DNA from 3 places in the Solibacillus sp. FSL W7-1324 genome. Region 2 is predicted to be linked to each of the others. Evidence: riboswitches for the same ligand, from Rfam matches in the RefSeq annotation. Region 2 holds a riboswitch; each other region holds the start of a gene.
The links. A riboswitch is a leader RNA that binds a small molecule or an ion and turns the genes downstream of it on or off. The one in region 2 is predicted to bind lysine.
Positions count from the first base shown of each region.

Region 1: linked by a shared signal. The riboswitch ahead of MKY71_RS12410 (aspartate kinase) and the one ahead of MKY71_RS08760 (transporter substrate-binding domain-containing protein) in region 2 are both predicted to bind lysine.
Region 3: linked by a shared signal. The riboswitch ahead of MKY71_RS01280 (amino acid permease) and the one ahead of MKY71_RS08760 (transporter substrate-binding domain-containing protein) in region 2 are both predicted to bind lysine.

Region 1 is NZ_JBBOYH010000001.1:2,501,609-2,505,900, forward strand. Features, by position in the region: gene MKY71_RS12400 (succinate dehydrogenase cytochrome b558 subunit) at 1-488, opposite strand, end outside; gene MKY71_RS12405 (YslB family protein) at 760-1,176, shown strand; gene MKY71_RS12410 (aspartate kinase) at 1,273-2,505, opposite strand; lysine riboswitch at 2,594-2,772, opposite strand; gene uvrC (excinuclease ABC subunit UvrC) at 2,805-4,292, opposite strand, start outside.
Region 2 is NZ_JBBOYH010000001.1:1,809,253-1,813,544, reverse strand. Features, by position in the region: gene odhB (2-oxoglutarate dehydrogenase complex dihydrolipoyllysine-residue succinyltransferase) at 1-1,162, shown strand, start outside; lysine riboswitch at 1,308-1,495, shown strand; gene MKY71_RS08760 (transporter substrate-binding domain-containing protein) at 1,610-2,446, shown strand; gene MKY71_RS08755 (amino acid ABC transporter permease) at 2,571-3,317, shown strand; gene MKY71_RS08750 (amino acid ABC transporter ATP-binding protein) at 3,319-4,053, shown strand.
Region 3 is NZ_JBBOYH010000001.1:250,827-255,118, forward strand. Features, by position in the region: gene MKY71_RS01265 (nitric oxide synthase oxygenase) at 1-360, shown strand, start outside; gene MKY71_RS01270 (restriction endonuclease) at 397-951, opposite strand; gene MKY71_RS01275 (CynX/NimT family MFS transporter) at 1,014-2,213, opposite strand; lysine riboswitch at 2,356-2,536, shown strand; gene MKY71_RS01280 (amino acid permease) at 2,631-4,088, shown strand.

The DNA of each region.
Region 1 (4,292 bases), 690 kb from region 2:
CATAAACCGTTCGCTAAGTGGAATGCTGCTGAAACGATACCTAAAATGTAGAATACTAACATTAATGGATTATCAACGATTTCAACCATCATATTAAATTCAACTTCAGCACCTAATGCTTTTTGGATACGTGTTTGGAAAATATGCCACGCAATGAAGATTACAAGGAAGATCCCTGTGAAACGTTGCAATGCAAACATCCAGTTACGGAATGTGCTGAAACGTCCCGTGTTGTATGTCGCTGTAAAAGCAATATACACTCCATAGAATCCGTGGAACATTAATGGAATATAGATAATAATCCATTCCATCGCTAACAATAACGAGTGTGGAAGTAATTCCATAACACCTGTAGCGTTATTGTAAGTTTCCTCACCGCCAATTGCAGTGAAGTTCAGAAATAAGTGGAACACCAAGAACAACCCGACAGGAACTACACCTAGTAACGAGTGTAAGCGGCGCCATAAAAATTCACGATCTTTCGACAAAACTGTTACCCCCCTTAGTACTTGAAATACACATGCGCAACGCCTCAAATTTGTAAAAGTTGGGATGTTGACTGCGCATTTCATCATGGTACAATATTATGACATGTCCATTGTACTCTCAACAGATACTAGCGTCAAGGCAACGCAGGATATTTTATAATCATTTTAAAGACGGTTTTACGCTGTTTTGAGAACCGTTTTTTCTGCTTATAACTCTTTTCTTCACGAAAGAATGAAAATTATACGAAAATTTATGAAAGAGGTTTTTTATATGGAAGGGTACAAAATGAAAACGATTCCAACTTTTGGCTACGAAATCATTCGTGACCATCTTCTTCCTTCTATTTTAGGAAAGCATGAAGAAGATGTTTTATATTGGGCAGGTAAAGAAATTGCAAGAAAGTTCCCATTATTTTCAATGGATGAACTGCCTTCATTTTTCATGGAAGCTGGCTGGGGCCAGTTAATTCTGGAAAAGGAAACGAAGGACGAACTTCACTACATACTTTCGACATCTGAGGAATTGCCACTTAATATTGTACAACGTTGTTTCCGTCTTGAAGCCGGCTTTTTGGCAGAGCAGAAGCAAAAACAGCTTGGCTATTTGACGGAATGCTATGAAGAAAAAGACAATGACAAACACATCGTAAAATTTACGTTAAAATGGGATTTAAAAGAGAAAATTTAGTCTTCAACTTATCATAATTATCTATTGGTGAAGATGCAAATTTACACAATAAAAAAGCTGGAAATAAGCTACTTCAGCTCATTTCCAGCTATTACTTTAAGAAGCGGTTACTTCTTTCATTGCCAAATCGAATTCCTCATGCAGCACATTCGCAGCACGAACCATTTCTTCCTGTGGTACAACGACAGACACTTTAATTTCCGAAGTGCTGACCATTTTTACAGGAATATGTTCGCGTCCCAAACGTGCAAACATGCGAGCTGCCACCCCCGGATTGGATGCCATCGCAGAACCGATAATCGATACTTTCGCTAAACCTACTTCAAAATCTGCAAAACTAAATCCAAGTGATAATTTACTAGTTTCCAAAACCCGTAATGCTTCCGCAAACTCATCCTTGGAAATTGTAAAGGAAATGGTCGGCTTCACGCCATCAATGACTGCTTGAACAATAATATCCACATTGATATCATTTTCTGCTAAAACACTAAACACTTCTGCCAATGACGCGGTTTCATACGAATCATAGCCGATCGTCAAACGAATAATATCCGATTCGTAGGCTATCCCGCGTACAAGTAAGTTTTTCTCCATGTCTACATCCCCTTTAATAAAAGTGCCTTCCACGTCCTGTACGAAAGAACGTACAATGAGCGGTATATTGTATTTTTTGGCAAGTTCAACCGCACGTGGGTGCAATATTTTAGCCCCTAAATTTGCAAATTCCAACATCTCATCATAAGAAACTTCCGGTAGTTTCCTAGATCCCTTTACAATTTCTGGGTCTGCTGTGAAAATCCCTTCAACCGATGAAAAAATCTCGACACGCTCTGCTTCGAGGGCAACCGCAAGTGCAACCGCTGAAGTTTCAGAACCTCCTTTGCCGAATGTTGAAATATTGTCTGTCCCCGTAACTCCTTGAAAACCTGCTACGACGACGATTTCGCCTAATGCCAAATGTTCCTGAATTCGTTTACTATCGACATTATCGATCCGTGCGTTACCATGCTTTTGATTTGTATGGATACCTGTTTGCCATCCAGCTAAAGAGACAGCTTTGCCTCCATGCTCCTGAATCGCCATTGCAAGCATCGCACTTGTTATTTGTGTTGCTGATGAGACAAGTGCATCCATTTCCCGTTTCGACGGCTCATCGGTAATTTCAGCAGCATATTGTCTCAATTCTCGTCGTATAGCGGGCATTGAAGAAACGACAACGACTAAGTTTATGCCACGCCCTTGCTCTTTTATCACTTTTTTAGCTAGGTGTACGATTTTTTCCGGTGTAGTCAATGCCGGACCGCCAAACTTTACTACAACTGTCTCCATTCTTTTCCCTCCTTAAATTCGAAAACAAAAAAGACGGCTTTCCATGTTCATGGAAAGCCGCCGTCAATACAAATAATAGTTATAAGTTTTTCAGGATAGCCCTCCAGAACATAAAGCTCTGACAGTTTTACATCTCTTAAATGCAAAACCAGCAAACTGCGCGAACAATACGCACTTCACTTCGGCAGGACCCCCTTTCGATTGCTGTCAATGGAATTGTTCTTCCTCGAGCAATGTACTGTTGAATACTGCGCCTCTATCTTAGTAAATATTGAATTGTCTTTTATATTAGCACAACCCTATTCTTTATTCAATGGTGCTTCATGAAAATGACGATAGATGACTTCCGCCAATTTTGCCGGTACTCCTGATTCCTGCAGCTGCAGCTCGCTAGCTTCGCGAATTTTTTTCACTGATCCAAAATGCTTCATAAGCTGCTGCTTCCGCTTCGGACCCACTCCTTCAATCCCATCAAGAACAGAAGTAATGGCATTCGTTTGATGCTGCTGACGTAAAAATGTAATCGCAAATCGGTGAACCTCATCTTGAATACGCTGCAATAAATAGAAGCCGTCACTTGTACGCTTCAACGGTACAACTCCCGGAGGCGTACCAAATAAAAGCTGGGACGTATTATGCTTTTCGTCTTTAGCAAGTCCTGCAATCGGGATGACTAAGCCAAGTTCGTCTTCAATTACTTCACGTGCGACTTCCATCTGTCCTTTTCCCCCATCGATAAGAATCAGGTCAGGCAATGGCAGGTTTTCTCGCAGTACACGTGTGTAGCGACGTCGAATGACTTCCTGCATCGCACCATAGTCATCATGCTTGGCCGCTTCCCTTGTTTTATATTTCCGGTATTCCTTTTTCGCAGGCTTCCCGTCGATGAAAACAACCATCGCCGATACCGGGTCTGCACCATGCATATGACTGTTATCAAACGCCTCTATTCTAAGCGGCAACGGAATTTGCATTGCTTCAGCAAGCGCTTCACAAGCCCCTACTGTCCGCTCTTCTTGACGTTCAATCAACTGGAATTTCTCATGAATGGCGATTTCCGCATTTTTCATCGCCAGATCAACAAGCTCTTTTTTGGAACCGCGCTTTGGTGTCAGTACCTTCACATTCAAAAGCTTTTGTAAAATTGTTTCGTTAATCGATTTCGGTACAAAAATCTCTTTTGGCAATAGATGATGCGGCTGTTCGTAAAAACGCCCGACAAATGTTAAAAATTCCTCTTCCGGCTCATTATAGATCGGGAAAACCGAAACATCCCGCTCAATGAGTTTACCTTGACGCACGAAAAACACCTGAACACACATCCAGCCTTTTTCCACTGCATAGCCAAATACATCCCGGTTGCTTAAATCATCTGTGACGATTTTTTGCTTTTCCATAATCTGATCAATATGGGCAATCAAATCCCGGAATTCCTTTGCCCGCTCAAACTCCAGATTTTCGGCTGCATCCAGCATTTTTTGCTGAAGGTCTTGTTGTATTTCTTCGACGCCCCCATTTAAGAACTTCGAAATCTCATCAATCATTTCATCATACACCTGTTTTTCAATATCCTTTACACACGGTGCCAAACATTGACCTAAGTGATAGTACAGGCACACCTGGTTAGGCAGATGCGTACATTTACGAAGCGGGTACAGACGGTCCAGTAATTTACGCGTTTCGTTCGCCGCATAGGCATTCGGATACGGACCGAAATATTTCGCTTTATCCTTCTTCACTTTTCTTGTCGTAATAATACGAGGGTATCGTTCATTCGTTATTTTTAT
Region 2 (4,292 bases):
TGAGTTAGAAACTGATAAAGTTAATGCTGAAATCATCTCTGAAGAAGCAGGCGTTTTAAAGCAAATTTTAGCTGAAGAAGGCGATACTGTATTAGTAGGACAAGTAATCGCAGTTGTTGAAGCTGGCGAAGGCGCAGCACCTGCACCAGCAGCTAAAGAAGAAGAAGCTCCTAAAGCAGCTCCGGCTCCAGCAAAAGAAGAAGCTCCTAAAGCAGCAGCACCTGCACCAGTTGCTGCCGAAGAAACTTCAAGTGAGCGTGTAATCGCTTCACCGGCAGCTCGTAAATTAGCTCGTGAAAAAGGCATCGACTTAGCAGCAATTTCACCTGTTGATCCACAAGGTCGCGTACGTGTACAAGACGTTGCAGCTCATGGTACAGCACCAGCAGCTCCTGCAGCATCAGCTACTCAAGCACCAGCAGCAGGTAACGGTCCAATGATCTTTACACCAGCAGCTGACACAGACCGTGTAACAGTTGAAAAAATGAGCCGTCGTCGTCAAACAATTGCAAAACGTCTATTAGAAGTTAAGCAATCAACTGCAATGTTAACTACATTCAACGAAATTGATATGACGAACATTATGGCTTTACGTAAACGTAAACAAGATGAGTTCGTGAAAGCTAACGATATTAAATTAGGCTTCATGTCATTCTTCACAAAAGCTGTAGTAGCAGCATTGAAGAAATATCCATATGTAAATGCACAAATTAACGGTGATGAAATTCACTTAAACAACTTCTTCGATATCGGTATTGCCGTATCAACTGAAGAAGGTTTAGTAGTACCAGTTGTTCGTGATGCAAATGCGAAAAACTTTGCTGAAATCGAGAAAAACATTGCAGAGTTAGCTGGAAAAGCACGCGACAAAAAATTAGGCTTAAATGACATGGCTGGCGGATCATTTACTATCACTAACGGTGGTGTATTCGGTTCATTAATGTCAACACCAATCATGAACGGTACTCAAGCTGGTATTTTAGGTATGCACTCAATCGTAAACCGTCCAGTAGCTGTTAATGGTGAAGTTCAAATTCGTCCAATGATGTACGTAGCATTATCTTACGACCACCGTATCATCGATGGTAAAGATTCTGTTGGCTTCCTGAAAACAGTTAAAGAAATGATCGAAAACCCAGAAGATTTATTATTAAATTCTTAATAGTATTTTCTCTACGAATGCGCGATACTTTATGTATTGCGCATTTACTTTTTTTACCTTAAAATTTCAGAAAAATGATTGTTGACGGAAATGTCGCAATAATGTAATATAAAACTTATCAATTTCATATTAAAACCTCACAATCTCGTGAGGTAGAGGCGCGATACTTAACAGTTTTATATGGAGCCATGAGCTGGCTGTGAAATATAAAAGAAGGAAATATCGCCGAAGTGTTGTAAATGCTCAATTTTACAATGCTGGGTCTGCAGTGAACAATTGCAGAACTGTCTCAATCATCTATATCCCTGATGGTTGAGTTGTGCTATCTCAAAATGGGAACTGTAGAGGATTCGGGCTAATTATAATTTAAACGACCTAAAGTTCTTCTTTTAGGTCGTTTTTTGCATATAATGTGTCCGAAATTTAACAAAAGAGGAGAGATTTTCTATGAAAAAGAGACTATTAATTTTACTGACAGCCATGACAATGCTATTGCTGGCTGCATGTGGCTCGAGCGAAGAAGGTACTACAGGCGGTTCTGATTCCGACAAAAAAGTGATTAAAATTGGAATGGAAGCAGCATATGCACCTTTCAACTGGTCACAAAAAGATGATGCCAATGGCGGAGTTCAAATTAAAGGTTCTAAGGAATATGCAGCAGGCTATGACGTTGAAATCGCGAAGAAAATCGCTGAAGGGCTGGACATGGAACTTCAAATTGTTAAGACAGACTGGGATGGCTTAATTCCATCATTACAATCAGGTGCCATTGATCTAGTAATTGCTGGTATGTCACCAATGCCTGAACGTAAGGAAGTAGTTGATTTTACAGAGAACTATTATACAAGTGACTATGTTATCGTTGTAAAAGAAGACGGCCCATATGCTAATGCAACTTCATTATCTGACTTTGCAGGTGCGAAAATTACTGGTCAGCAAGCGACAACACACTATGATGTAATCGATCAAATCGAAGGTGTTCAAAAACAAGTAGCGGCAACTGATTTTGGTGCAATGCGTGTACAATTACAGTCAGGCGCAATTGATGGATATGTTTCAGAACGTCCAGAAGGTATCTCTGCTGAGATGGCACTGAATAACATCAAATACATCGTACCTGAGCCAAACTTCGAAGCAGACGAAGCATCAACAGCTGTAGCAGTAGGTTTGAAAAAGGGTTCTGATTTACGTGAACAAATTAACAAAGTTTTAGCTGAAATTTCGGAAGAAGAGCGTCAACAATTAATGGAAGACGCAATTGCAAATCAACCAGCAGCACAATAATCGTGTTGGATTAACAGTTTTAATGAGGTTGTCTTGCCGGCAGACGGAAGACAACCTTTTTCTATTAAAATGATCATTTCGTACATAAATAATATAAACAAAGATAGAAACGGAGGACAAGGCGATGGCATTTTTAGATTCATCATGGAACTTGTTTACGGACAACTGGGATTTATTTGTACGAGGCGCATGGACAGCACTGCTCTTGGCAATTATCGGGACGATTTGCGGAACGCTGATCGGATTTTTCATAGGGATTATGCATACAATTCCACAACGCAAAAAAAATATTAAATCAGCACTATTGAAGGTCGTTAATTTTATTTTAACGGCATATGTGGAAATTTTTAGAGGAACGCCAATGATGGTACAAGCGATGGTCGTATTTTACGGTCTTGTCTATTTAGGCATCGATATTGACCGCTTTTTAGCAGCTTCTATTGTCATCAGTTTAAACACAGGCGCCTATATGGCCGAATATGTTCGCGGTGGTATTGTATCTATTGATAAAGGACAATTTGAAGCTGCACAGGCGATTGGTATGAATCACCTGCAAACGATGATTCATATTGTGCTGCCGCAAGTAGCGCGCAATATTTTACCTGCAACAGGGAATCAGTTCGTTATGAATATTAAAGATTCATCTGTATTAAGTGTCATTTCGGTAGTGGAGCTGTTCTTTACAGCGAATTCGATCGCAGGCAGTAACTACAAATACATCGAAGCGTTCTTTATCGCGACGGTATTATACTTTATCATGACATTTACTGTAACTCGTTTCTTACTATTATTCGAGAAAAAGATGGATGGCCCGTCTTCATATAAAGTGGAACTTATTACAGGCAACAAGCTAGATAAGGATGGTGAATAAGATGGCAGTTGTAATTGATATTAACCATTTAAATAAAAAATTCGGTGATCACGAAGTTTTAAAAGATGTTAATTTCCAGGTAAACAAAGGGGAAGTCGTAACATTGATCGGCTCTTCCGGTTCAGGGAAATCTACACTGTTACGTTGCATTAATTTACTGGAAACACCAACAGCAGGCGAAATCATCTATAATGGTGAGAATATTTTAAATGACGGTCATCAAATTGAAAAGTACCGTACGCATTTAGGTATGGTATTCCAGCAGTTCAATTTATTCAATAATCTGGATGTGCTAAATAACTGTATTGTTGGTCAAATTAAAGTGTTGAAACGTTCAAAAGAGGAAGCCGAACGAAATGCGATGAAGTATTTGGAGCTTGTCGGCATGAGTGCCTATAAGAATGCGAAACCGAAACATTTATCCGGTGGACAGAAACAACGTGTTGCCATTGCTCGTGCATTAGCAATGGATCCGGATGTAATGCTGTTTGATGAACCGACATCAGCGCTTGACCCTGAAATGGTAGGGGAAGTATTAAAGGTAATGCGCCATCTGGCAGACCAGGGGAATACAATGCTGATTGTTACTCATGAAATGGAGTTCGCCAAAGAAGTATCAGACCGGATTGTATTTATGGATAAAGGGGTTATCGTTGAAGAAGGCCCTCCGGAACAATTGCTCGTAAACCCGAAACACGACCGTACAAAAGAATTCTTGAAACGAACATTACGGTAAAAGCAATAAGCTCGCAGTTAACTGCGAGCTTATTTTCGTGAATTCCATTCGCTTATTATTATAAATACAATTGCAAAAGCAATGGCAATCGCGAAAAACCACATCGGAACACTACCAAATACCATTATTTCCACCTCTGTTTGTGAGTTTAACATGGAAAAGTTGTTCTATCAAATATCTCAAACAGCGATAAATTTAGGAGTTTAACTTGAATGAGTTCATTTAGAAACAAGAAAAGT
Region 3 (4,292 bases), 1.6 Mb from region 2:
ATCGGTGCGCGCAACTTGGCGGATACGTACCGTTATAATTTCCTCCCGGAAGTAGCGGAAGCAATGGGACTGGATACTGCAATGAATACATCGCTTTGGAAGGACCGTGCACTTGTTGAATTGAATGTTGCGGTTCTTCATTCCTATAAAAGGGCGGGTGTTAGTATTGTCGATCATCATACAGCAGCCCAGCAGTTTCAGCTGTTTCAAATGCAGGAAAATAAAAGCAACCGCGATGTAACCGGCAACTGGGTTTGGCTAGTACCGCCATTATCTCCTGCAACTACGGATCTTTATCATGAACCAATTGCCAACACGCTAAAAAAACCAAATTACTTCTACCAAAAGCAGCCATATTAAAACAGGTGTGCAGAAAGCCTCTGCACACCTGTTTCTTTACCTTTTATTTAATATAATTTGGATCAATTCATCACGATCGATTAAATAAACGTCATTGATGTCGGCAAGTTTTTCGGCCTGGCGTGTAAAATGACTGTTTGTGACAACCCATGCTTCAGTTGCTTCGTACATTTTTACCGCTCCGATAATTTCCTGAACGGCTTTTACACCGACCGTACCGGAATAGCGTTTTGCCTGGACAGCGATAATATCTTTTCCGTCCTTTAGAATAAGGTCTGCACCGTAGTCACCGCTCGTTGCGGTATAGCTCACTTTAAAACCTCGTCGCTTAAATAACTCTCCTAAAAATCTCTCGAAATCCTCACCGGTCATTTTATCGACTTCGCGAATGCCGGATTTTCGTAACTTCCTCGTCTTCAGCGATTTTAGCCAAATTTTAAACGCGATATATAGTACGAAATAAGCGACAATTCCATAGCCGATGCCTTCAGCTGTTTGTGTGACATAAAAACCAGCTGCACCAGCCGAGGCGATGAAAAACAGCGGGATAACCGGCAGGCGTTTTTTATTTCGTCTTCTCTTTTTACGCAATAGTTCTGTACTCCTTTTATTTACTAAAGCTATTATATCATAAAAAGGGTACATACGTTTGGTTATATCGTCCGATTGTTTGCGCTCATAAAAGAAGCAAAAAATAACAGTACAGAAATCAGGATAAACAGCATAACCGGGATTGACCAGCTGTCCGTCAAATCATGGACATAGCCGAACAGAATCGGTCCGATTGCGGCAATGAAATAACCGATTGATTGTGCAAACCCGGAAAGTTCAGCTGCATCATAGGCTGTCTCTGTACGAAGAGAAAACAGCATCAGTACTAAACCGAATGAAGCCCCACCTGCAAATCCCAATAAAATCATCCAGACGATGGCGAGACTTGTCCATTCCATCAACACACCAGTAAATCCAACTAAGTAACAGATCGTAAAGAAAACAACGATCGGTCGTTGCGAGGCAATTTTACCGGCGATAATCGGAATAATAAATGTCATCGGAATTTGCGAAAACTGCATAACGGACACCATCCAGCCGGAAGCAGTTGCATCAAGTCCCTGGCTAACGAAAATTTCCGGTATCCACGCGGACGAGCAGTAAAATATAAATGATTGAAAGCCCATTGCCCCAGCGACTGCCCAGGCAATGGGTGACTTCCACATATATGTTCTCTTCGTCTGCGAAGAGGGCATATGTAATTCGACTTTTTCCTGGCGCAAAATCGGCAGCCAGATTAGCAATGTAAGAATCCCTAAAATAATCGTAATACCTGCTGCGATTTGCCAGCCTGCGTTTGCGGCAATCGGGTAACTGAAGCCCGCAGCAATTCCGGAAGATGTGTTCATTGATACGGAATAAATTCCTGTTAATAAGCCAATATGTAACGGGAATTTCCATTTAAAAAAACTAGGTATCAGGACATTACCAAATGCAATGGCGATGCCGATTAATATTGTTCCAAAAACAAGTAATGACGTTGCTCCGAGCGAACGCATCAAAATTCCTGCACATAACAAAATGACCGAATAAAATAACGTCCACTCCAAACCGAATTTACGGGCAATACGCGGGGCAAATGGTGAAACGACCGCAAAGGCGATTAAAGGGATCGTCGTTAAAAAACCTGCTAGAAAGTTCGATATTCCGAGCCCATCCCGAATAAATGAAATAATCGGCCCGATTAATGTAATCGGTGTACGCAATGTTGTCGCAAATAAAAAGACGGCAATCATGAAATAGATGAGCGGTCGGTTAGATAGTATTTTTTTGCTGTTTTGATTTAGTTGCTCGGTGTCCATTTTAATTCTCCTTTTGATTAGTAATATATGTCCGAGTAGTATGAATACTCGCAAAAAACAGAATAATGGTGAAGCCATTGCTATCAAAAAAATGTTATGTTAGACTTTTAATCAATTAAATAAAACATTACCTCATGTAGATGTATGAGGTAGAGGTCGCAATCATTAAGACTAGTATAGCTGAGATTAAGAAGAATCGGTGAAGCTTTATGAAAGGAATGGTTGCCGAAGTGTTATTTTTCTTCTTGAAAATAATGCTGGGGCTGTTTCCGATAAGGAGCAGAACTGTCACATGTGTGAGCATGTGTTGAGCTATCTTTCAAGTTTGATGAGGTGTAAATATAACCATCACAAAAACTTGTGGTGGTTTTTCTTTTACACGGTCATTGAACAAAACAAAAAGGGAGTTTTATATTCATGGGTGAGATTAAGATAGACCAGCTCGGTAATAATAACGGGTTGAAAAAGAGTTTGAAAAGTCGCCATGTAACGATGATTTCGCTTGGCGGAACAATCGGTACAGGTTTATTTTTAGCATCAGGTGGTGCGATTGCACAGGCAGGTCCTGGCGGGGCATTACTTGCATATGCACTGATCGGTGTTATGGTGTATTTCTTAATGACATCATTAGGGGAAATGGCTGCCTATATGCCAACATCCGGTTCGTTTAGTACGTATGCAACAAAATTTGTTGACCCGGCTTTAGGCTTCGCGCTTGGCTGGAACTATTGGTACAACTGGGCAATTACAATTGCAGCTGAAATTGCGGCTGTTTCGTTAATTATGAAATACTGGTTCCCGGACAGTTCATCAATTTTATGGACAATTTTATTTATCGCAGTTGTTTTATCATTTAACTTAGCGTCAGTAAAAGCTTTCGGTGAAGCGGAGTACTGGTTTGCGATGATTAAAGTCGCGACAGTAATTGTGTTCATCATTGTCAGCTTCTTAATGATTTTCGGGATTTTAGGCGGGAACGATCCGGTCGGCTTCACTAACTTCGTGAAAGACGACGCACCGTTTAATGGCGGTTTCCTTGCACTTTTCGGTATTTTCCTTGCAGCCGGATTCTCATTCCAAGGTACGGAAATGCTTGGGGTAACGGCAGGAGAAACAGATGACCCGGGCAAAAACATTCCAAAAGCGGTACGTTCAGTATTCTGGCGTATTTTACTGTTTTACATTTTCGCAATCGGTGCAATCGGATTGCTTATTCCATATACGGATTCTCGTCTTTTATCAGAAGATATTGCGACAAGCCCGTTTACATTAGTATTTGAAAACTTAGGTGTGGCATTTGCGGCATCTGTTATGAATGCGATTATTTTAACGGCAATGTTATCAGCAGGGAACTCTGGATTATATGCAGCAAGTCGTATGCTTTATCAGTTAGCGGTTGACGGCAAAGCACCAAAACTGTTCATGAAAATTACAAAGCGCGGTATTCCAATGTATGCACTTCTTGCTACTTTGGCAGTCGGTTCATTAGCATTCCTTGCATCATTTTTCGGTGACGGTGTAGTGTACATTTGGCTATTGAATGCTTCCGGTATGTCCGGCTTCATCGCTTGGCTCGGTATTGCAATCAGTCATTACCGATTCCGTCGTGCCTATGTCGCACAAGGAAATTCATTGAGCGATTTACCATATGTATCGAAATTCTTCCCATTCGGTCCGCTATTTGCGTTTGCCCTATGTATGATTGTCGTGCTAGGCCAAAACTATATGGCATTCATGGGCGGAACGATTGACTGGTACGGTGTTGTCGTTTCATATATCGGCTTACCACTGTTTGCCGCTTTATGGTTTGGCTATAAATTTAAACACAAAACGAAAATCGTTCCTTTAGAGGACTGCGATTTATCGAACAAATAATTTCTGAAACGCAATGTGGCTAGTAGGCTGACATTGCGTTTTTTTGTTTTGAGGATTATTTGTCCTATAGTGAGGAATAAGTGAGAGTGATTGAGGATTATGCTAGACTGTTTGAGGATAATTTGTCTAAAAGTGAGGAATAATTTCCTCAAGTAAGATGGCTGCAAGAATGGTATTATAGAAGAAACAAAAATTGAGTAACAC